Regions from separate parts of the Tolypothrix sp. PCC 7601 genome, predicted to be linked through region 1. Evidence: riboswitches for the same ligand, from Rfam matches in the RefSeq annotation. Region 1 holds a riboswitch; each other region holds the start of a gene.
The links. Region 1 has a riboswitch for cobalamin ahead of HG267_RS13305 (hypothetical protein). Riboswitches for the same ligand answer to the same signal wherever they lie in the genome.
Positions count from the first base shown of each region.

Region 2: it holds a riboswitch for cobalamin, as region 1 does, so the genes downstream of both, HG267_RS29965 (DUF1636 family protein) here and HG267_RS13305 (hypothetical protein) in region 1, are expected to answer to the same signal.
Region 3: it holds a riboswitch for cobalamin, as region 1 does, so the genes downstream of both, HG267_RS13890 (energy-coupling factor ABC transporter permease) here and HG267_RS13305 (hypothetical protein) in region 1, are expected to answer to the same signal.
Region 4: it holds a riboswitch for cobalamin, as region 1 does, so the genes downstream of both, HG267_RS34745 (DUF1636 domain-containing protein) here and HG267_RS13305 (hypothetical protein) in region 1, are expected to answer to the same signal.

Region 1 is NZ_CP064879.1:3,169,102-3,175,203, reverse strand. It holds gene rocD (ornithine--oxo-acid transaminase) at 1-1,056, shown strand, start outside; gene HG267_RS13320 (1,9-bis(guanidino)-5-aza-nonane synthase) at 1,309-2,352, shown strand; gene HG267_RS13315 (chlorophyll a/b-binding protein) at 2,655-2,873, shown strand; partial or broken gene HG267_RS13310 (hydrogenase accessory protein HypB) at 3,110-3,286, opposite strand; cobalamin riboswitch at 3,412-3,555, shown strand; gene HG267_RS13305 (hypothetical protein) at 3,832-4,032, shown strand; gene HG267_RS13300 (methyltransferase domain-containing protein) at 4,249-5,253, shown strand; gene cobW (cobalamin biosynthesis protein CobW) at 5,402-6,102, shown strand, end outside.
Region 2 is NZ_CP064879.1:7,381,897-7,387,998, reverse strand. It holds gene HG267_RS29980 (ABC transporter substrate-binding protein) at 1-262, opposite strand, end outside; gene HG267_RS29975 ((2Fe-2S) ferredoxin domain-containing protein) at 298-1,170, opposite strand; gene HG267_RS29970 (TonB-dependent receptor plug domain-containing protein) at 1,201-3,258, opposite strand; gene HG267_RS29965 (DUF1636 family protein) at 3,576-3,986, opposite strand; cobalamin riboswitch at 4,280-4,423, opposite strand; gene HG267_RS29960 (GAF domain-containing protein) at 4,553-6,102, opposite strand, start outside.
Region 3 is NZ_CP064879.1:3,313,817-3,319,918, reverse strand. It holds gene HG267_RS13905 (energy-coupling factor ABC transporter ATP-binding protein) at 1-549, opposite strand, end outside; gene cbiQ (cobalt ECF transporter T component CbiQ) at 524-1,336, opposite strand; gene HG267_RS13895 (energy-coupling factor ABC transporter substrate-binding protein) at 1,333-1,635, opposite strand; gene HG267_RS13890 (energy-coupling factor ABC transporter permease) at 1,619-2,398, opposite strand; cobalamin riboswitch at 2,768-2,908, opposite strand; gene HG267_RS13885 (DUF6464 family protein) at 2,979-3,308, opposite strand; gene HG267_RS13880 (hypothetical protein) at 3,560-3,964, opposite strand; gene HG267_RS13875 (hypothetical protein) at 4,290-4,844, opposite strand; gene HG267_RS13870 (OB-fold nucleic acid binding domain-containing protein) at 5,085-6,102, opposite strand, start outside.
Region 4 is NZ_CP064879.1:8,550,870-8,556,971, forward strand. It holds gene HG267_RS34730 (hypothetical protein) at 134-478, shown strand; gene HG267_RS34735 (pentapeptide repeat-containing protein) at 533-2,671, shown strand; gene HG267_RS34740 (hypothetical protein) at 2,854-3,348, shown strand; cobalamin riboswitch at 3,657-3,833, shown strand; gene HG267_RS34745 (DUF1636 domain-containing protein) at 3,854-4,267, shown strand; gene HG267_RS34750 (hypothetical protein) at 4,257-4,400, shown strand; gene HG267_RS34755 (cobalt-precorrin-6A reductase) at 4,481-5,227, shown strand; gene HG267_RS34760 (SfnB family sulfur acquisition oxidoreductase) at 5,506-6,102, opposite strand, start outside.

The DNA.
Region 1 (6,102 bases):
TTAAATCAGGGTCATTGTCATCCCAAAATTCTTCAAGCAATGATAAAACAAGCTCAACAAGTTACACTGACTTCCAGAGCTTTTCGTAATGACCAATTAGGAAGATTTTATCAAAAGCTTTCTGAGATTTCTGGTTTACCTAAAGTACTACCCATGAATTCGGGAGCCGAAGCCGTGGAAACGGCTATCAAAGCCATTCGTAAATGGGCTTATAAAGTAAAAGGCATACCAGAAAATCAAGCAGAAATTATAGTTTGTAGTAATAATTTTTCTGGACGCACTATTAGTTTAATCAGTTTCTCTACAGAAGAACAATATCAAGATGGATTTGGGCCTTTAACCACTGGGTTTAAAGTTATCCCTTTTGGTGATGCTAAGGCATTAGAAAAAGCAATTACTCCTAACACTGCGGCATTTTTGGTAGAACCAATTCAGGGTGAGGGAGGTATTATTGTTCCGCCTCATGGGTTTTTAAAGCAAGCTGAACAAATCTGTCGCCATCATCATGTCTTATTGGTCTTTGATGAAATCCAAACGGGCTTGGGAAGAACAGGTAAAATGTTTGCCCATCAATATGAGGATGTTAAGCCAGATGGCATAACTGTAGGTAAAGCTTTATCTGGTGGATTTTATCCCATTTCTGCGTTTATTTCGACAGAGGAAGTGATGGGTATATTTCAACCAGGGGATCATGGTAGTACCTTTGGGGGAAATCCTTTAGCTGCTGCTATTGGCATTGCCGCACTTGATGTTCTTATAGAAGAAGAATTATCAGAAAAAGCCTTAAAACTAGGGGAATATTTTATAGAGAAATTACAATCAATTAAGAGTTCATATATCAAAGAAGTACGCGGCAAAGGTTTATTAATTGGCATGGAATTGTATCCTGAAGCTGGTGGTGCAAGGCGTTTTTGTAAAGCTTTAGCTAAAGAGGGATTATTAGCTAAAGAGACTAGAGATAATGTCATTCGTTTTGCTCCACCCTTAGTTATTTCCCAAGATGAAATAGATTGGGCATTAGAGAAAATTGAGCGAGTTTTGACAACCACTGGTTAGTTTGGCACAAATTGAGTTTTGCGGGGTGGTTGATAGTGTTTGAGAAGTCATTAATAGCAAAATTGAACAATCGTCTCATCCAACTTATGAGTATCTGGGAATTGTACGTCAAATTGAATAAAAGACGGCAATCAGATCCCGGTTTGTCCTGGTATGACCACTGCGAAGCACCTAGTACGTTGGCAGAATTTGCCTTCTAGTTGTGTAAGTAGACCGGATGATTTTAATTTTCAATAAAAAGGACAATCTACCATGAATCGTGAAGAACTTTTGCAAGAGACCGTGCAACCAATTGACATTAAAGCTTTTGATGTTGTTGGCTTGGTGGAAGCAATGAGTAAGACAGCTTTCCAAGCTCGAAATTTGGGGCGGGCAGCGAAAATTTACGATGCAATGCTGCAAGATAAAGAATGCACGATTATTCTGTGTTTAGCTGGGTCTTTATTTAGTGCTGGACTGAAGGGAATAGTCCACGATTTAATTACTCACAATATGGTAGATGCAATTGTTTCTACCGGAGCTAACATTGTTGACCAAGATTTCTTTGAAGCGTTGGGTTATCGTCATTATGTCGGCGATCCCTTTGCTGATGATGAGGTGCTAAGACAGCAACGCATAGACCGCATATATGACACCTATATTGATGAGGATCAACTGCGGGTATGTGATATGACTATTGCCGAAATCGCCGAAGGGTTAGAGAAACGTCCCTATTCTTCACGAGAATTTATTCAGGAAATGGGGGCTTATTTGGAACGTCGGGGAAACTATGGTCAATCTGTGGTGCAAGCCGCTTATCAACACCAAGTACCAATTTTTGTCCCTGCTTTTAGTGACTGTTCGGCTGGGTTTGGTTTAGTGCATCATCAATGGAATTCCCCAGAATCTCATGTGACGATTGACTCAGTGAGAGACTTTCGGGAGTTGACCCAGTGTAAACTAGCTTCTAATTACACTGGCTTGGTAATGATTGGTGGCGGTGTACCGAAAAACTTTGCTCAGGATACGGTGGTAGCTGCGGAATTGCTGGGATTTGAAACGAGTATGCACAAGTATACAATTCAAGTCACTGTCGCTGATGAGCGCGATGGTGCTTTATCTGGTTCTACTCTTAAAGAGGCTCATTCTTGGGGGAAGGTAGATAAAGCTACTGAACAGATGGTTTTTTCTGAGGCGACTGTGGCTTTACCATTAATTGCGGGGTATGCCTATGGTAAAGGTAATTGGCGCGATCGCCAACCACATCATTTAGCTGAGTTGTTCACCAAACCTCAACCCAAGGTAGCAACTGTGTAGAGATTTTTAGGGGGTAAATTTACCCCCTGTCCCATGACAAACATAACTTGAATATTAGCTATAGCTTGTTGTGTTACCCTTCATCTTGGCAACAAGATGAAGTTTGTATTTATCTCTTGTGTCAGATAACACAAATAAGTGTTCAACTTATGGTAGAAATTGTTTGTTTTTCTGGTGTAAATTCTTTGATTTTTTTACGTAACTCTTTGTATCGTTAGGAAGACGATGATTATATAAAGTTTTTTTAAGATGGGAGGCGACATAGATAAAGTACAAACACGAAATCAAAAAGGCGACGAATTATGCAAGAAATCAAAGAAGTAAAAGGAAGCCAGGATTTACTTCCAGAAATTAAAGAGCCTTACTATTACGCTGGTACTCGTTGGAGATGGGGTTTCCAACCAAGTGCAGAGATTTGGAACGGACGCTTGGCGATGATTGGTTTCTTTGCAACTGCACTGTTTGAAATCCTTAATAAAGATGGGCTTCTTGGAGGACTGTTTTGGGGATTTTTCCAATAAAAAAGTAATGCTGCTCTATATTACTGGATTGTAGAATCACAAAAATCCTCATCTTTCAGAGAATTTAGTTTAAACAAATATGCTCAAATATTGCGCTCTATTAATGATATTAACTCTCATGAATAGAGCGTAAAAATTTTATTAGTTTATCCTCATCTGGATATTCCCACACTCTGTTTTGACACTAAATTTTAAATCTATTAAATGAATTGTCTAGATTGAAATTTAAACTCACTTTATGAATATACTTGTGAACTATTTTGAACCTTTTCTGATAACCACTGATACCAACTCTCTAACCCAGTTCCAGTTAACGCTGAAACTTGAAAAACCTGAATTTGAGGATTAACCTGCTGGGCATATTCTATGCAACGCTGAACGTCAAACTGCACATGAGGTAGTAAATCAATTTCAATTGAATAAATTTACTTGAAGTCTTGGTCATAACAGCCAGGACTTCTTTAATGTCATGAAATCTTAAAATAAAAGTGGCTGTTAACTAAAACTCTATCTTGTATTATTTTCCTGATTATGATGTACAATGGGTCGATAAGTCGGTTCTAGTGGGGAACAGCCACTAGAGGAAACGGGGAAAGTCCGGTGCGAATCCGGCGCTGTCCCGCAGCTGTAATCAAGGTTTACCTTGTGAGTCAGAATGCCCGCCGAAGTTGACTTGTAAATTTTGTACATCTGCGAGGCACGGATGATTTATTACATGGCGATCGCTAAATCTGATATTTTGAAAGCACCGCACATTAAAACGCTACAAATGGCGGCTTTCCACGAAATACGTAATTAATATTAAATTTCAATTAGTAATTACTTTTGTGAATATTCAGGTATTTCTTTTACTTTGAAACCTGAAATATTTTCAACGAGGTATGGCACAAAATTTCCATCGTTATATCTAGCGATAACTTCTCTGTATTTTCGTTAAATTCTGACTCGGTTAATCATCATGCCGAAATATTATCTTCACCGGACTGGGAAGATTCCTACTGCTGTTCATCCTTTTGTCAAACAAACAGGTTTTAGAGAAGATCAGCAGCAACCCTTTCTAAATTTAAGGCAAATAATTCGAGGTTGGCAAAAAATTGCAAGTTCAACCTATGGAAAGATTTCTCTGATGATCTCTCGTCTAATTCGGGATGAACCATGAATCAATTCAAAATTCAAAATTCAAAATTCAAAATTAAATACAGCCACTGACAAGGGGGAGGCAGTCTCGTGGGCGGGTTTCCCGACTTGAGAGAACTGGCGTTGGGGTTTATACCCGCTTTGTGAGAGAAGGATTCTTTCGCCCACAAGGGGCGAGGGTTTTCATAAACAAATCAATGTCTATCAACTGTTAGCTACATAGAAAGCTTTCACAACAATGTCAACTTTATTAGTTTATTTTGTAATTGGTTCTCTTATCGTTTTACTAATTGGAATTGCAGCTTATTTCGTAACGGCTCGTAAGTATCAATCCTCAGCCACAGTCGCTAATTCCTATGACCAATGGACGCTTGACGGCATCCTAGAATTTTACTGGGGCGAACACATTCACCTCGGTCACTACGGTTCGCCACCAAGACGCAAGGATTTTTTGGCTGCTAAATCTGACTTTGTACACGAAATGGTTAAATGGGGTGGTTTAGATAAATTACCTCCTGGTACTACCGTCTTAGATGTTGGCTGTGGGATTGGGGGTAGCAGCCGGATTTTAGCGCGAGATTATGGATTTGCTGTCACAGGAATTACCATCAGCCCACAGCAGGTGAAACGCGCCCAGGAGTTAACACCCCAAGAACTAAACGCCCAGTTTGCAGTCGATGATGCAATGGCATTGTCGTTTCCAGATGCCAGTTTTGATGTAGTTTGGTCAATCGAAGCAGGCCCCCACATGCCCGATAAAGCCGTTTTTGCCAGAGAATTAATACGGGTGCTAAAGCCTGGTGGAATTTTGGTTGTCGCTGACTGGAATCAAAGGGATGACCGCCAAAAGCCGCTAAATTTCTGGGAGAAACCAGTAATGCGACAACTGCTAGATCAGTGGTCTCATCCAGCTTTTTCTAGCATTGAGGGATTCTCCGAACTGTTGGCAGCTACAGGATTAGTGGAAGGAGAGGTAATTACGGCTGATTGGACGCAAGCAACCCTTCCTTCTTGGTTAGATTCGATTTGGCAAGGAGTGGTTCGCCCAAGCGGATTTCTGCGTTTTGGACTGTCTGGTTTCATCAAATCTGTGCGCGAAGTGCCGACGTTTTTATTGATGCGTTTAGCCTTTGGTGCAGGACTGTGCCGATTTGGAATGTTCCGTGCTGTGCGGGCAAATTCACGTACAGAATTGAGGGATAGAAACTTTGTTCAGGAAAATCCCTCAAGTTTAGTTGGGTAGCGATACTTGCGGTGGGCTGCGTCTACGCATGATGACTAATGCGTGAGTTCTCAGCAATCACCCCATCACAAAATCTATCTAATACATGATATCTGCGTAAAACTTCTTTTTTGTAATCGCTCCTTTAATCAACAAACAACTTATTTATATGCACAAAATTCCCGTCACAGTCATTACAGGATTTCTCGGCGCAGGCAAAACTACGTTAATTCGTCACTTACTGCAAAACAACGAAGGACGACGGATTGCTGTTTTGGTAAATGAATTTGGGGAAATGGGCATTGATGGCGAACTATTGCGTGATTGCCGAGTTTGTGATGATGAAGAAGACCCCAACAGTAATATTGTGGAACTCACCAACGGTTGCTTGTGCTGCACAGTGCAAGAGGAATTCTTACCAGCAATGCAAGAATTACTCAAGCGACGCGATCGCCTAGACTGTATGTTGATTGAAACCTCTGGACTAGCATTACCAAAACCATTGGTGCAAGCATTTCGCTGGCCAGAGATTCGCACAGGTGCTACAGTGGACGGCGTAATCACTGTGGTGGATTGCGAAGCCTTAGCCAGCGATCGATATGTAGGCGATTTAGCAGCCCTCTTAGCCCAGCGACAAGCCGACTCTAGCCTAGAACACGAAACACCGATTGAGGAATTGTTTGAAGATCAGCTAGCTTGTGCTGACTTGGTGTTGCTGACTAAAAGCGATCGCGTTGACGAACAAACCCAAGTGAGAGTGCAGGATTGGTTAAAGCAGAACTTACCTCCTGGTGTAAAAGTCATTCCTTGCCAGGATGGTAAAATCAGTAGCAATTTATTACTCGGTTTTAACGCTGCGGTAGAAGATAA
Region 2 (6,102 bases), 4.2 Mb from region 1:
CATATTGAAATTGAGTTTTAGCATTTTGCCAAGGGTTTTTAATGGTGACCACTTTGTAATTATTATGATATTCTACCGCCAAACCTCTGGCGTGGGTGATTTTGATTTTATTGGGAAAGTAATCTTGGTTAGGGTTATAGTTGGGGGTGCAGGTGTTAGTTGATGTGTGAATTGTGGTGTGATGACAGGCGATGATGAGGGTGGCTATGAGGCATAGTTGACAGAGGAAAATGATTGATTTTTGGTGAGGGAGTTTTATCATTTTTATCTCACGCAGAGGCGCAGAGAGAGAGAGAGTTAGGGAGTTTGGGGTGGGTAGAGGTTTTCGGTGATTTTGTTACCTTTAATGAGGTGTTCGTTGACGATATTTTCGGCAACATTGGGGTTAACGCGAGTGTACCAAGTTCTATCATTGGAATAAAAAACAACTGGGCCGAGTTGACAGACTTCTAAACAGCCAGAGGTTCTAACTTCGATGTCTAAACCTGCATTTTCTACTGCTGATTTTAAAGCATCAAATGTAGGTTGCCATTTGCGAGAAGGTAGACAGCGTGTAGAGGTACAAACTGAGATATAAGAATGTTTGAGAGGATTTTTGGTAAATGGTATTGGTTTTTTACCTAATACATAAATATCACGCAAATCTTGATAAAGAGCTAACTTATCTAGATTTGGTTTCCCCTCCGGTAATAAATTTTCTCCATCTACCAAAGGATTAGGTAACAAAATCGTCATCAATTGTTCATTCGCACCATTCCAAAACTGAATACCCCAACTTCTAGGATTTCCTTCTGGGTTAAACCGCCGATAAAAAGCAGCACGAGAAACTAAACGTTGCTTCCTCACTTCCACAGGAGTTTTACACAAAGGGCCGCCAAAATTAGTATCAATACATAAATGTAAATGCCATCCCTCAGTAGCCACCGTCAAATAGCCATCATAGAGAATACAAAGCTTTGGTGGTGCATTAAATTCCAATTCTAAAACACTACCTTGAACAATATGAGCAATCCCAACCTGCTGCCAATTCTGTTCAAACAAAGTATAAACTAACGATGCTAAAACATCACTCCCACAATCAAAATATTCATACTCAATAAACCCCCCCGTAGCTAAATCTTCCTTAACTACCTCATTAACTGGTGTCACCCAACAATTAAACTCACTCATTTATAACTCTCCTTTGCGTGAAAAAACTCTTTAAAACCGAGAACTCAACCCAACCTGAAAAACCCTCCCCCCATCAGGATAACCAGGAAACAACTGATAACGCTGATCAAACAGATTATCCAAACTCCCAGTTAAAATTAAACTATCACTAATAGGTACACGCATCTTTAAATCAAAAGTAGTATACCCCGAAAGAAACTCCGTATTAATATTATTAGTAGGATACCCATTTAAAGAATTCATCAACACACCAAAATACCAACCTTTAGCATTTTCATAAGACACACCCAAATTTAATTTATCTGCACCTGCAAACCGCAACTCCTTATCAATTTCCGCCGGATTAGCACTTGCTAAAATACGCGGATCGTTCGCCGTATAATTAACAAAAGTATAAACATTCCTCGCTATTTGTAAATTTAACGAAGCCTCAATTCCCGTAGTTTCTACTAACCCGATATTTTCCCAAGTTCCTGTATTACCATTTACAGGTGGGATTAAACTTTTGAAGGCAATTGTATCAGAAACAAGGTTTCTAAAAAATGTCAGCCTCAACAAACCAATATTCCCTAACTTTTGGTCAATCCCCACATCAAAACTATCTCCTTGTTCTGGCTTGAGGTCAGGATTACCAATGTTAGTAGGATTAGTATTAAATAAATTAGCTATGGTTGGAGCGCGGAAGTTTCTGATATAGTTAGCTCGGAGTGTAGTTGAATCTGATACCGCTAACTTTGCCCCTACAGATGGCGAAGTAAACGAACCATTGACCAAACTACTAAAATCTTGCCGCACTCCCAAATTCATACTAAAACTAGGAGAAAAGTTAATTTCATATCTCCCAAAAATTGCCCCTTGACCTATAGCATCATCATAATTTTCTCTGGTAATATTTGTTCCATAATTAAATGTGGTGTTGCGTACATTGGTATTCCGATAATCAAAGCCATAAACTAAGGTCTGATTCTTCGCAATGTTCCAGTTATGGGTAACTTGAAGACCATAGGAATCTTGTTTGGTATCAAAGCGGTTTTGGGATGTAATTGCGCCACTGCGATTATCAAAACGAGTGTTGAGAAAATCAGCGTAAACTCTCGCTGTTAAAAGTGAATCATCGCCGCTACCTAATTTGGAGTTCCAGGTTAAATCAGTGAGAACTTGGTCTGTGTATTTACGATTATTATCGGTGAGAGTGTTAAAAAATCCCTGTCCAAATTGAGGTACAGGAATGGGTACGCCTCCTGGTACTCCCTGTTCTTTACCTAAATATAAGGTGGAGAGAGTTAAGGTGTTACGTTTTCCTAAATTTGCTTCTAATTTGACATTAAAGTTATTAAAGAGTGCGTCATTATTCGTTCTTGTCCCCTCAAAGTTAGCTTCAGGAATACGAAAGCGATAATTATTTTGTGCTTGAGTCCGGCTATATCCAACTAACCAAGATATATCACCGGATTTTCCACTATTTTGAATACTTTGTTGGTTCAATCCATAGGAACCAAAATTAACTTTGGTGTCTGTGGTAATTTGCTCTGTAGGACGACGGGTAACAATATTAATTACCCCACCTATTGCATCTGAACCATAAAGAGTTGAACCACCTCCGGGTAAGACTTCGACTCTTTCAATATTGTTCGTGGTAAATTCTGATAAATCGAAACCACCACCACCTAAATTATTAATTGGTCTACCATCCAATAAGATTAAGACTTGTCCGGTATTAGAACCGCGAATAAATTGGCCACTTAAAGCGTTTACTTCTGTCCCAACTGTACCGTCACCTAAAATACCAGGAAGAAATCGCAGTGCTTCTCTGACAGTTCTTGCACCTTGCGCTTCCATTTCTTCGCCGGTAATGACATACACCGGACGGGTGGAATCTTTGACTGTTCCCTCGCGGCGAAAAGGGGAAAATACAGGTTCATTGAGGAGTTTGTCAATAACTGTCAGTTCAATATCTGGTTCTTTCTCTTCTGCTTGTGCAATTTCTGTGGCGATGATGCTGGAATTTTCCCACAGCATCCCTGTGGTGATAGTCACGCTAGAGATGATAAGTTGAGTTCCCCATCTGGCGATAAGTTGATTACGCATTGGTAATTTCAGCCACCTGTATAACTAAAAAAATTGGTCGTGAGTGAAGATGAGAGGTTTTTTGCAAAAACTCTCAGCCAGGAGGAAAATATGATAATGATTATTATTATCATTTTGGACAGCAATTTACAAGAGATTAGGGGCGGGTTTACAGATATGTATCGATGATGAACAGGGATATTGCTTCACCTGCCCCTACTACTGGTGTTGGATTAAGGGACTTCCAATTAAAAAAATATCCCATTGCTATTGTTGACTGTTGACGGTTCACGGTTAACAGTCAACAGTGAACGGAATAATTTATTTTTTGGAGTTTCCTAACAGCAATTACGGTGGAATTTTGCCCATTTACTGAGGGGTGGTATTTTAGCTAAGATGCCTGTTTTTAAAGCTTCTGGACGTTCTGACCAAGGTAGTAAACCATTGGGGTTTGTGTAGTATTGAATAGCACATTGCAGAATAGCAGATGCATTATCATCGACTGCTAAATTGCCAAAAAGATAGGTGAGTTTCTCTTGTGCTTGGAAGGCGATAACGCAAGCATGACTGCAAGCACTCATACATTCAACACCTTGAATGGAGAATTGATTTTGCAATTCCCAATCTTGTGCAAGTTGTTGCAGTTGCTGTAATAGCAGATGTCCGCCACTTTCACCAACCCGCTTGCCATCTTGCCACACACTAGCGCAGGTTGTGCAGACGAATAAAGTATGTTGTTTGTTGTTCATTAATTTTGAAATATTGCTGATGAAGACAAGAAATGCACACTAGAGTTGTCAGGTTGGCGTGTAGTATGGGTGCAAACCTGCCTAGATATCATGTAAATATGCGAAGGCCAAGGTTAGGATACAAATGGGTTTTCAGGCTTGTATCTATAACCTTGTGTCAGTATGAATATTTGTAGGTAAAAGTCTACAATCTCATAGCAATTGCGATCGCGTGGCTTGGATCTGCAACTATGAGAAAGTGACACTTCTTAATGAAAAGAGTATTAGCAAAGTTCATCTGTACCTCGCAGATGGGAGTTGGTGGTAATTTCGGCGGGCATTCTGACTTTGAAGCAAGAACTTCATTACAGCTGCGGGACAGTGCTGGATTTACACCAGTCTTTCCCCGTTACCTCTGATGGCTGCTCCCCATTAGAACCGAATTGATACTGGAGGAATAATACCACAGCAATGAGCTAAATTGCGCCAGCTACTTAAAAGTAATCCACAATTTACCAAAATTAGTAAAATCGTAGACTGAGAAAGGTCAATTATATACCTTGTTTATCAATCCATTAATCCTGATGTTAATGTTTAATCGGAATTTCAATCACAAATTCTGTACCTTGTCCGGGTTGGGAAGAACATCTAAGCTGACCATGATGTTTTTCAACTACTATTTGATAGCTGATAGATAACCCCAAGCCTGTACCTTTCCCTACTTCTTTTGTAGTAAAAAATGGTTCAAAAATACGAGTTCTGATTTCTTCGGGAATGCCTAAGCCATTATCAGCTATTTTAATGACAATGTGGCTATTTAAGGTTTGCGTACTAATCCAAATATTTAAAGGAGTATTTGGAGGCTCTATTGATGAATGTAAATATCTCTTATTTATGTTTTTAAATTTTTCTTCTAAAGCATCAACGCTATTACTCAAGAGATTCATTATCACTTGATTGATTTGCGCGGGATAGCATTCAACTAAAGGTAAAATGCCATATTCTTTCACAATAGAAATTGGTGGGCGCTCTTTATGATTTTTGAAGCGATGTCCTAAGATGAGCAAAGTACTATCTAAGCCTTCATGAATATCGACTAACTTCAATTCACCTTCATCTGTACGCGAGAAGTTTCGCAATGATAGTACAATCTGGTCGATTCTGTCGGTGCCTATCTTCATTGAATCGATAGTTTTGGGTAAATCTTTGATGATAAATTCCAATTCTTTACGATTAATTTGTTTCTGAATCTCTGGAAATAATGAATCATGTTGCCAATAAAGATTGACAACTTTCAAGAGTTCGTCAGTATACTCATTTAAATGTACAAGATTACCAGAAATAAAAGTTACAGGATTGTTTATTTCATGAGCAACTCCAGCAATTAATTGCCCTAAACCAGCCATTTTTTCGCCTTGAATTAAACGCGATTGAGTTTGTTTTAATTCCTGTAGAGCTTGAGTTAATTCTAAAGTTTGACGTTTGGTTTGCTCAAGTAATTCTCCTTGTTGAAGTGCAATCCCTAATTGCACGCCTACTTGCGCCAGTAAATTAATTTCTTCATCTTTCCAATAACGGGGTTGGGAATTTTGATAAGCAACTAATAATCCCCATAATTTTTCTCCTTGACGAATCGGCACAAAAGTTTCGTTACGAGGAAGTTCATTATCGTCATCAGTACTAGCAAAGTCTTCGATGATCATTGGTTGGGCTTGTGTCATCGGTTTCCAACCATCCTTGAAAGAATCGGCTACAAATTTACCACTCCAATCTGAGTTAAAGCGGTAGATAGCAATCCGCTCAACTTCTAGTAACTCGAGAACTGCTTGAGTAGTAGTTTTAAAAATAGTTTGAATATCGAGAGATTGCCGAATTTTATCAATAGTTGCAGCTAGCAATTTTTGCCTTTCCATAGCTTTTTCTCGTTCTTTAGCTTCTGCTAACTGAACTGCTTGCATTTGAAACTGCTTTAAATAAGAATCTTGTTTTAAGGCTACTCCTAATTGTTCGGCTATTTGACTGACAAATTCAATTTCTGAAGTTTGCCAATTGCGAGGTGCGTCACATTGATGAATGCAAAGTAATCCCCAGAGTTCACCTTGCTTTAACAGAGGTGCAACCATATTGGCACGCACTT
Region 3 (6,102 bases), 140 kb from region 1:
TGCCATTAGATTGCGAGTATGCTTAACATCTAGATATGCAGTTGGCTCATCTAATACTAATAGTTCTGGTTGCAGCACCATAACATCTGCTATGGAAACTCGCCTTTTTTGACCTAAACTGAGATGATGCACTGGTTTCTCTGCTAAAGATGTTAGCCCAAATTCAACTAAGGCTTGCTCAACTCTTAATTGAATTTCTGATGTCGGCAAACCTAAATTACATAAACCATAGGAAATATCTTCTTCCACAGTAGCCGCTACTAATTGTTGCTCTGGATCTTGAAATATTAAGCCGACTTTTTGCCTTAAATTACTGAGATAATGACGGTTATAATTAAAGGCTTCACCTCGCCACCGTACATTTCCCGAGTTGGGTTTATATAAACCATTAGCTAATAAAAATAGGGTAGTCTTACCACAACCGTTTTGACCAATTAATGCACATTTTTTGTGTTTAGGTACTCTCAGAGTTAAACCATTGAGAGCCGATTGCTGTGAGCCTGAATATTTATAATATACTTGCTCAAATTCGAGTAAATATTCCTGCATCTTGAGACAATTGTAATGCGATTAATAATGCACAGCCAAAAATTGCTTCTATGATATATCGCGGTTGTGGACGATAGCGATGAGGATGCCATACTCGGAATTCATCTTGAAAACCGCGTGTTTCTAATCCTAAAGAGAATTGATTATATTGTTGTAGAGTTCGTTGTAATAACTGCCCAATCAGTAATGCTAAACTTTTCATACTAATGCGCCAAGTACGGTAGCCATCACGAGATTGTTGAGCAGTCCACAACTCATGAGATGTTCTCAACAGAATAAAAATAAACCGATACATCAGCAACAAAAGTTCTGTCAAAAGCACAGGACATCCAATGCGGCGCAAAGTTTGTAATATTTCTGTGAAAGGAACAGTTAACATTAAGAAATATAGGCAAGAAATAGAAGCTAATGCTCTGGTAAAAATTGCTAATGCCTGTTCGCTACCACTGCGGCTAATGTAGATATAATATTGTCCAAATGTTAATCCTGACCATGAATCTGGTAATACACTAGCTAAATCTGCAATAGAGATGCTATTGAGTATCAGTGCTGGTAAACTGGTTAACCAAAAAAAACTGGCAACTATTAATAATTTTAAGTAAATACCACCAGGAATTTTAGCGTAGATAACTATCCAAATACCCATCCACAAAGCAATGAGAATTTGGCCTAATGGATGGGTAAAAAGGGAGATAACAAGAGTAGCGATCGCAAAAATTATTTTATGTTCTGGTGGTATATGTCTGAGTCGGTTGGTGTAGGCTAAACTGTCTAGTTGCAGCGTCATTCTTGATCTCTTTGCTGTTGCGAACGTCCTCTATATAAGCCAATAGCGTAACCAATAACTCCCGCACCTAAAGCTGCTTGGGATGCAAATAATAAACTTTCTATCTCTTTGCTAGGTGGTTGAAATAAGGGTTGAAACCAAGGTTCATATCCTGGTTTTACTTGACTAATGGCCTTTTGAGCTTCGCCATCGGAACCACCGAATTCGGCATCGCGTGCTAATATTAACGGCGCAATTGCTAAACCAATAACTGCAAGCACCAATAACCAGTTATGCCATCCCTTATGAGACTGTTTCATTAGTTTGGGGTTCCTGTTTAATTAATTTCAATAATTCTAATTCTTGAGGATTGTATGATTGTAGCCAGTTCCACACTAGGACTGTCAGCAAACCCTCACTAATTGCCAAGGGTACTTGAGTAATCGCAAAAATTCCTGCAAATTTGGTAAATGAAGCAATAAAGCCACCCACAGGTGCAGGAAAAGCTAGAGCTAACTGGAAAGAAGTAATAATGTAAGTGAGTAAGTCTGCTAAAGCGGCTGCTAAAAATATGGCGATTCTTTGTTTACCAGTTAGCCGCATCGTCAGTTGATATACCCAGTAAGCTGCAAATGGCCCCGCGATCGCCATTGAAAAAGCATTTGCTCCCAATGTTGTCAAACCGCCATGTGCAAGTAACAAAGCTTGAAATAGCAGCACCAAGCTACCTAAAACTGACATGGCTAAGGGGCCAAATAAGACTGCTCCTAAGCCTGTGCCTGTAGGATGGGAACAGCTACCTGTAACAGAAGGCAGTTTTAAAGCTGATAACACGAATGTAAAAGCACCTGCTAACCCCAAGAGTAATTTCAGCTGCGGGTTAGCTTGCGTAATCCGAGTTAGCGATCGCAATCCTAAAACAAAAAACGGTAAGGCGACTACCCACCAAAAAATTGCCCACTGCACTGGTAAAAAGCCTTCCATAATGTGCATCGCATAGGCAGGTTTGGGTAAGCCTACTATAAAGTACAAGCTGCCTAATGCTAATAAAACTAAATGTAGCTTAACGCGATTTTTTCTCATTTTGATGTTTCAGCAGAGTTCAAATAGTATCCAAATTCTTACTAATTAGCTAGAGCAACTAGATTTATGCCACATAAATCTAGTTGGTAGCAGTACAACTTTACATTAGTCAAAATTGCCACATAGTTATACTGGCTACACAGCTATAGGCATCTTGATACTTTTGGTATTTAGCTACTGATAAAAGCTGGCTCAATTTTTTAAATAAATCCATAGTTGTTAAGTAATACAGTGTAGGCAATCAAAATTCGTTGAGCGATCGCTACTCTGGTATTTAACAAACAATATCCGCCGCTTTGTTGGCAGATCTGGATAAATCATTTGACAAAATACTAAATAAGACCGCATCTGTACCTCGCAGATGTGTTTCCACAAAAATAACTAATAGGCGGGCATTCTGACTTACTCAATAAGAGATTACAGCTGCGGGACAGCGCCGGATTTACACCGAACTTTCCCCCTTACGTCTGATGGGTGCTATTCATCAGAACCCATTAAATTAAGACAAAGTATATCATTAGGGAATCATTAATAATTCGTAATTCGTAATTCGTAATTAAAAATTAGAAATCTTATATATTCAGGCATATTCTTTAGATTCATTCTCAGCTAATTCTCTAGGTTCATAGTGACGACATCCTTGACATGGGCCATTGGGATTCACAGCACAGCGAATATGACCGGATCGAGCATTAAATTTGCAGCTAATATCGCCAACCAGATAACCTACGCCTTCTAAATAGTAGCGATCGCCTTCAATCTGCCTAATTTGTCTTGCTCTCAGCCTGGAGCCATTAATAGCGGCTTGTCTCATCCTTAACCTCGTCCGTAGATGAGTTTTACGGATGATCCATAAAGAGAACAGGGAGGGTAAGAAACCAATGGCGATTACCAAAAGAGTTTTTAACACTTTTTCCTTACCTCGTTTTCGTGAGTGCAAATCTTAGGGCAGTTTCAGCTTTGCGCCTTGCCAGTAGGATAGTTTTTCCTGACTAACAATAGCAAGTGGCACTGCGACCTCTAATTTAGAGGTATCGAGTACCACTTTAATCAGCATAGCTTTTACAGTTTATTGGTTGGGCTGTAGTTGCACCTTCATAACTTTAAGATTTGTTGATGGGCATGGGGCATGGGGCATTGGGCATTGGGTACGGGACGCACTTATGACTGCGATCGCAATTCTTTGCTACGGCTTTGCTGGCGCAGTTGTTGCGCTAGCTGTTGCGCTTCTTTTTCGGCTTGAAATAAATCGATTTTGCGGGTTGTGAGAATAAATGACTCATCTGACTGTTGTCTCACCCAAGGGATAGCCAATGGTAAATACTGACAAGTGCTTTGATGCGGCTTGCTTTTTTCTTGCAATTTGCTGGCGATCGCTTTGAATTCTAAAATCATCGCTTCTAACTGTGCAGCCATTTGATTGATGCATTGCCCTTGGGATAATAAACGCTCCCACTCATCACTTATATTGTCTTTTGGCAATTGCAATGGTGCGATCGCTGTTTTTGCTGCTTTTGTGGGAAATGGCACAATCGCCAGGTTAGGTGTTGTTTTGTATTCTTCCATACTTTTTAACAAGACTAACTAGCTGTTAAGGCATTTTAACAGGTTATTAGTACAAAAATACTACTTTAGTTTTGGTGAAGTTGTAAACAAAAATTACTGTGTGGAGTCAGCCTGAATTGAGAATGTAGTTCCAATACTACAAGGGTGAGAATTTTAAATTCAAAATTTGGTGTGGGGAACAAGTTAAAGAATCAGGTTTAAAGATTTGCTTTTTAAATGGCAAATATTAAATGTGGTGCTGCCTTGTAAAGTTATATTCTGAATTTATCGGGTTAATAAAAAGATTTTTAATAACTGAAACTGATAACATCCACAGCCAAATAAATTAATGATTGTCAAATTGATTGTATTTGCTATAATTTACTCGCCATTCTTCAAGATTGTCTATAGTTATAGATTTAGTTATGACATTGGCATCGTTACCACGCCAATCTATTTCTGGATCGGTTGTAAAAACGCCACATTCTAATTGGTCATTTCTAATATTCCAGTATTCACTAAATCGACTTTTTAAGGTAATAACTTGGTCAAAAACCTTGTTTCTATGCTTATTCCTTCTTTTTCGTTCGGTTGCACCTGTAGCTTCTGTGTCAATAAATTTAGTTTCTATTAAAAATAGATTCCCGCGATTTGTCAAATAGACAAAATCACATTTTCCTAAATCAGTGTAATCTGCAATGGGCGATTTTTCAAATAATAATAATTCTGAGCAAGAAGGAAATAATTTACTCAGGTTCAGGAATAAATAAGCTTGTAATAGCAGTTCTTTATCATAAGGGAAAAAAAGCACCCCCTCAAAAAATTTTTTGATATCTTCTTGAGTTTGAGGTTGTATTTTTCTACAATATGATACAAATTTATGTAGCTCAGTTACCATCATCAAGTCTGATCTCCTTCCCCTGATTATTGCCTATATGGCATGGCATCAAAAGATACCATGCAAAAGAGGAAGTTATCATCCGCAGAAGTAACCAAAAAATTTAAATCGATTGTCGTTTGTCTAAGGCTATCTACTGTTGACGCTGTAGTAAATCATATGTCAAGCTAGTCCAGCAATTATCCGTATAATAACTGGAAGTACATCATAAATCAAACTTGATGAACCTCTAGTGTTGTATCTTTAACTACTAGTCAAAGGTTTAATTTGAGCTGGGAATCTCGCATTTTGGAGAGCAATCACAGCACTGAGAGAATCTTGTACCCAAAATTGCCTACCAAAGCGGACTAGCTGCCGAGAATTCCCTGACTGCACAACTCCAATTACAGGAATTTTGGCTTTTTCCTTTTCGCCAGCTTGTTCTTTTAAAACATTTCTTAAGCGATCGCGTTCTTCAATGTTGACTGCTTGCATGGGGGTGAGTTCGACCATAATTAGTTTGACTGTTTCAACTTGTTCGGCATCTTCCACAATAAATTGCGTTTGGTCATCTCTGCGGTCTACTTTACCCCAAATAATCAATCTTGCATCCACTTGCAGTAAAGAACTAATCCGTTCATAGTTTTTAGGAAAAACAACGGCTTCTGACTGGGAAGTTAAATCTTCGATTTGTAAAATTGCCATTGGATCGCCTTTTTTGGTGATTACTTTTTTCACCCCGTTAAGCATGACAACTGCACAAATCATCATGTCATCTCGTTGTTCGCCTAGTTGGGAAAGATTAATTGGCGCTAATACCAAAGACGATTGCTTAATTGATTTAAGAGGATGATCTGATACATAAAAACCCAAGAGTTCTTTTTCCATCCGTAATTTTTCTTGAGGAGGAAAATCAGAAACAGGTTGAGATTTCGGGGCAATTTCAAAAGCATTATTGCCGTTTTTATTATTTGTAGCAGCAAAACCGCCTAATAAATCAAAAATACTGCCCTGTCCACTAGCTCTGTCTTTAGCGCGCGATTGTGCCCAATCATATACTAGGGGCAAATCTTGGGTTAACTGCTGACGGTTGGGTTGGATTTTGTCAAAAGCACCACAAGAGATGAGTGACTCCAAAGTGCGGCGGTTAACAGCACGTAAATCTATGCGATCGCAAAAATCCCCCAGGGATTTAAACTCGCCGCTTTCTTCCCTAGCTTCCAGAATACAGGCGATCGCATTCTGTCCCACATTTCGCACTGCAGAAAATCCAAATAAAATT
Region 4 (6,102 bases), 3.7 Mb from region 1:
AGCTGTTTGAAAAATTTATGCCTGTACTTTTTTAAGAAAAAGATACTCTGCCTTCACTAAAAATGTCTAGCAAACACATACATTAGCTAAAATCACAGACAAAACCGCTTATAAACTGAGGTAGAAAAGATAGATGAATCCTCAACCTGATGAAGATTTGCAACGTCGTCTCCAAAACCTAGAGGCAGAGATTAATTCCTCCCCAAGAGAGGTTTCCCAGCCAGAAAAACAAAAACAGCCATTTGAGTTTAGTTTTGAGAGTTTAAACTCGCAACTAACAAAATTGCAAAGCTGGTTCAATACCTTGTCTGGAACTAAAAAGATAGTATTTTTAGGCGTGACGGCTGTAGTAGGTATTGCAATGTTGCAAACAGTACTAAAACTTGTAGCTTCTGTAATTAGCCTGGCAGTATTGGCAGTGTTGGTGTATGTTGGATACAAATTTTTTGTGTCTAATAGTTTTCAGCAGAAAAAATAGTCTATTTGTAACGATCCCGTAGTGGTGTGAAATAAAGTTAAAGGGAATTATACGATGGCGACCCCAATTGTTAGGAGAAGTAATAATCAATCTAGTAGGTCAAAAGACCCAGAAAAATCGAGTTCTCTGCCATTATTAAGCAAGCGCTTTGCAGCTTGGGCAACAGAAATGACGCTGGTGGTTGCCAGTGGTTTGGTTCCCTTCGGCTTGGGAGTGTATGCCAATTCCAGAAGTGATTTGAACCGTGTACCGCTGAATCCGGTTTTAGTGGTAACAGAAAGAGCGATCGCAAGGCCTTTGGCTTTACCTGTGAGCTATGGTATTCGTAACGTAGCTTGGCCCACTAATATTTTGTGGAGCCTAGCTTTATTAGGGCCTGTGACACTTTCGACATGGCAGTTATTTTTACTCGCAAAAACAGGTAGCACCATTCCCAAACGTCGATTTGGGATTAAAGTGGTGAACGAGCAAGGCACAGCGCCGGGTTTTGGTGCTGTGGTAATCCGCGAAGGACTAGGACGTTGGACTGTACCGTTATCTGTAGCCTATCTGCTGTGGCGCTATAGTTTAGCTTTTCCTAACTTAGGAATTTTCGCAGTTTTGGCCTTATTAGCGATCGCCTCTGAAGGAATTGGCTTACCTGCAAAAAATGGGCGACGGGCAATACATGATATTTTGGCAGGTACTCATACAGTAGATGCCACTCGCCCTTTACCAGCTTCCTTCTCAGATGCTAGCCGCGAAAGTCAAGCCGCTGTCAGCAGCGATGCTGAGTCATTAGCGGATGATCAACAAGGAGCCACGGCATCAGACAATACACCAGCACATCCCCTAGTGGCACTAATTCGGCGTAATCCTAATCTCACATTGATGGGTGTCACACTGGTGAGTATGGTAGCTGTATTAACCACTTTAGTCGGGACTCAAGTCTACATCCAAACTCAAGAAACACAGCGCAAATCGCAGCAAATCAACGGCCAACAGTTTCTAGAACTCGTAAAACAGCTGAACTCTAGCTCATTTGCTACTGTTGAAGAACGCCGCAGTGCAATTGTGGCTATGGGTACTCTCAACGATCCCCAAGCAGTTAAATTTTTAGCAGATCTACTAGTTAAAGAAACCAACCCTATGCTAGTAGATACAATACAACAAGCTTTGGCAAATATTGGGATTAAAGCTTTACCTGAGCTAAAAACTCAAAATCAAATTATTGCTGGGGAAATGGGAGCTGCAGGTACTAATGCAGTCCAGAGATTACAACTCAATCAAAAAGCCATCAACAAAATTCTCGCTGTTTACAGTGGTCAAAGCAACGGCATTGATTTGAGTCGCAGCCAATTAGGTGTCGTCGGTTCTGGAGAAAATTCCTCGTTCAACTTAGTCTTAGACAACGTTGATTTATCTGGAATTAAATTCAAATCTGCCAATCTCAATCAAGCTAGCTTTAAAGGCAGTCGTTTTCGCAGTGTTGGTGAAGATGGACGCTGGGACACCTACGACGATGTCATCGCTGATTTAACTCAGGTGCAGATGAAGCAAGCCAATCTCACCGATGCTAATCTCAGCCGTGTAATGTTGAACCGTAGCGATTTGAGCCGCGCCACTCTCAACCGAGCCAACTTATCTGATGCCCGTTTAATTAATGCTAATCTCAGCAGCGCCCAGCTAGTGGGAGCCGATTTGCGTGGCGCAGTATTAGAAAATGCTAGCTTAACAGGGGCAGATTTAGGCGATGCCAAACTCAACGAAGCTGATTTATATGCTGCTCGTTTAGGTCGTGTAGTAGCTATAGGCACTCAGTTATCCTATGCCAACTTAACCAAAACCGATTGGCAAGGCTCAGATTTATCTGGCGCTGATTTAGAACGTGTCAATCTCAGCAATGCGAATTTAAGTGCTACTCGGATGACTGGTGCAGTGTTGCGTTCTGCTCAAATGGAAAACGCCAACTTGCAAAATGCTGATTTGAGCCTTGTTGATTTACGGGGTGCAAACGTTGCTGGTGCTGATTTTAAGAATGCAGTTCTTTCACCCAGCAAACAAGACCCAGCAGATGAATTTGTCCAAACACCATCTAAAGGTTCCGTTTCTGCTGTAGTGCAAGGAGTTGATTTTTCTCAAGCCAAAAACTTAGATTCCAAACAGCTTGCTTACATTTGCACCCAAGGCGGGATTCATCCGCGTTGTCCGTAGGGTTGGGGACTGGTGACTGGGTATTGGGGATGAGGGAGACAAAAAAATAACAAATCCCAATTACCAATTACCCATTACCCAATGCCCAATGCCCCATGCCCTATGCCCAATGCCCAACATCAGCGATAACATAGGTATTAAAAGGAGCCATTAAAATTTTAAATGGTGTGAGGAAACGGGCAATGAAGCATCTCCGGTCTTTGGTTGTAGTTCTGGGCGCTAGTTCGCTGTTGAATATGGCTACAAGCAGTCAACCAGCACAAGCTCAAGTTGCTTATGGTAGTTATGTTGGTGTGGGCCCTTCTGTAGGATTAAGTGATGGGGCGCAAATTGGTGGGGTGGTGGCTTTTCGTTATAAGCTTTTAGAATCACCGATTTCTTTTCGTGCCCAAGCTTTGATTGGTCATGGTACAGCAATTGTGCCTACGGTTTCTTACGATGTCCCTATCAACTGGCAAACTGATGCCTACTTGGGTGCAGGATTGGCGTTAGCTAGTGGTGACGATCCTTCTCCAGTGGGGAATAAGATTAGTTTTGCTTTGCAACCAGGAATTGATTACACAGTTCCTAATAGCAACACTGTACTTTTTGGTAACGCGATTATCGCTTTTGATGCCTACCGCAATGGTGGTGGTACTGCTTTTTCTTTGCAAGGTGGTGTAGGTTTAAGATTTTAATGACTGAATTGAATATAAAAGCTAAATTCCCAAGTCTTGTAGGCGTGGGATTTTTTTATGTTGTTCAACACAGTCTCTATGAACAGTATGGTTCAATACGCTTGGGTTAAGATCATTAGCGATTAATACTTGTTAAACAAGCCAGCAGAATTGGGGGATTCTCCCCCAAACCCCCGATTGGGTGACGGTTGCGTCCCCCAAACCCCCTCCAAAATTATTGTTCTGTTTTTTGTTGAGTAACTAGTCTTTTATTTTTGTAGAACTCAGCACTTTCAAAGAGTGAACACACAGGGGCGCAGAGTTGTGTATGATCGAACAGGTCACTTGGTTCTGATGGGGATCAGTCATCAGAGGTAACGGGGAAAGTTCGGTGTAAATCCGGCACTGTCCCGCAACTGTGAAGCAATTTGAGATGTGCAAGATTTTGTAGTCGCAATTTCTCAATTGTGTAAGTCAGAACGCCCACCAAAGTTGATTGTTTTGTTCTCACATCTGCGAGGTACAGATGACTGCTGTGAATATTTCTGCGAGTAATTTGGGTGAATCTTCCCATACTCTATTTGTTTGCAAAACCTGTGCCAGTGTTTGGCAAGAAGGAAAGCGTGTAGGCGAGAGTGGTGGGGAAAAACTATTACAAAAACTAGAATTTCTAGCACAAGATTGGGAGTTGCGAGATAAGTTTCCCATTCAGCAAGTGGAATGCATGAGTGCTTGTAACCGTTCCTGCGTTGTCGCCTTTGCTGCACAAGGTAAAACTACATATCTGTTTGGTGATTTGGCAGTGGATGATTGTGCATCTGCGGTGCTGGAATGCGCTAGTCAATACTACAGCAAGCCTGATGGTTTACTGCCCTGGTCAGAACGCCCAGCAGCCTTGAAAAAGGGGATTTTGGCGAAGATTCCCCCCATTGGGAGATGAGGAGATTGGGGACTGGGGAAAGGGAGATGAGGGGGATGAGGGGGATGAGGGAGATGAGGGAGACAATACCAAACACCAAACACCAAACACCAAACACCAAACACCCAATTACCCATTACCAAATGACAAATGACAAATGACAAATGACAAATGACAAATGACAAATGACAAATGACAAATGATAAATGACAAATGACAAATGCCAAATGACAAATGCCAAATGCCAAAGTTTTAATTTTAGGTGGGACGGGAGATGCGGCGGAAATAGCTGTAAGAGTTGCTACTATCCCAGGAGTTGAGGCGATCGCATCTTTGGCTGGTCGTACTCGTCAACCGTCGATTCCGTCTGGAAATGTGCGAATTGGTGGGTTTGGTGGTGTGGCGGGTTTGGTTAGCTATTTGCAAGAGATGAGTATTGATTTTGTCATTGATGCTACCCATCCTTTTGCTAGCCAAATTTCTTGGAATGCGGCGGCGGCTACTGCTGAGGTTGGTATCCCTAGGTTGCTGTTCAATCGTCCTGCTTGGGAAAAGGTAAATGGCGATCGCTGGATTGAAGTTGATAGCATTACTGATGCAGCCGCAGCACTTTCTAATCAAGCACAACGAGTATTTTTGACTGTTGGTAGACAAGAACTCAGCGCCTTTGCACATCTAGAAGGGATTTGGTTTTTGATGCGGGTAATTGATCCGCCTAGCCCTGATGCTTTAACTCCGCCGGGTTTGGTATTGTGCGATCGCGGCCCTTTTGCTTTAGATAATGAACGAGAAATTCTCATTCACCACAAAATAGATACCATCGTTAGCAAAAATAGTGGTGGTGATGCTACTTATGCCAAAATTATTGCGGCGCGAGAACTTGGTATCGAAGTTGTGATGGTAAAGCGTCCAGCTATACCGCCAGGTGAGCAAGTAAGTAATGTAGAAGATGTTGTGGCTTGGTTGTTGAGTAATTTGTAACGTTTAGAAAAAGATGAGCTTCTACAAATCCGTTCTATCCCTGTGCTGTCACTCTCCGAAAACATTTGCCATTTCTGAATTATGCGAGCTTTTATCTACCAAGGGTTAACAAGATTTTTTCTAATAACAAATACAACACTATTAGGATAGCTTGTATGGATTACCTGATGAGGCTTCTAGGGATTACCCTCCCGGAGAGTGAAAAAAGCAGGATATTAGGGCAAAACATTCTGTAAAAATTCCCTCTGAATGCTTCACCCCAATAGAGAATGGGATAATTACAGCCAAGGATGGCGCGGGGGATAGACACCATTGAGGAAGTAGTTACCAACAGCGTAGTATTTCCAACGGACGGGATCATGGAGTGTGTGAGCGCGGGCATTTCGCCAGTGGCGATTGTAGTTGAATTCCTCTAATGTGGATTTAGTACCTGCTAGTTCAAATAACTTGTTGGTAGCTAGGATTGCGGCTTCGGTGGCTAAGGCTTTGACTTCTGCAACTGCAATTGAGGCTTCAACTACTTTGGGTTCTTCTAAGCCTGACTCGTTGGCGATATCCAGAAATTCGCCTGCACGACGCAGCAAAGCTTCAGCAGCGTGGACTTGAATCTGCACGTTACCAAATTCGTATAGTGTCAGGGGGTCTTCGTAGCCTTTTTCTAAATTACTATCAACCCAAGGACGGGTATGGTTACGGACAAAGTGAATGGTGTCACGGACTGCGGCTTTGGCAATTCCCACGTCTACTGCGGCTTGGATGATTTGAGCGATCGCACCCATTGGTGTTGCTCTCTCAAAGGCTAAATAGTGCGGTATGACGTGTTCTGCCTTGACTTTGACATTTTCAATAATGGTAGTACCGCTAGCTGTGGTACG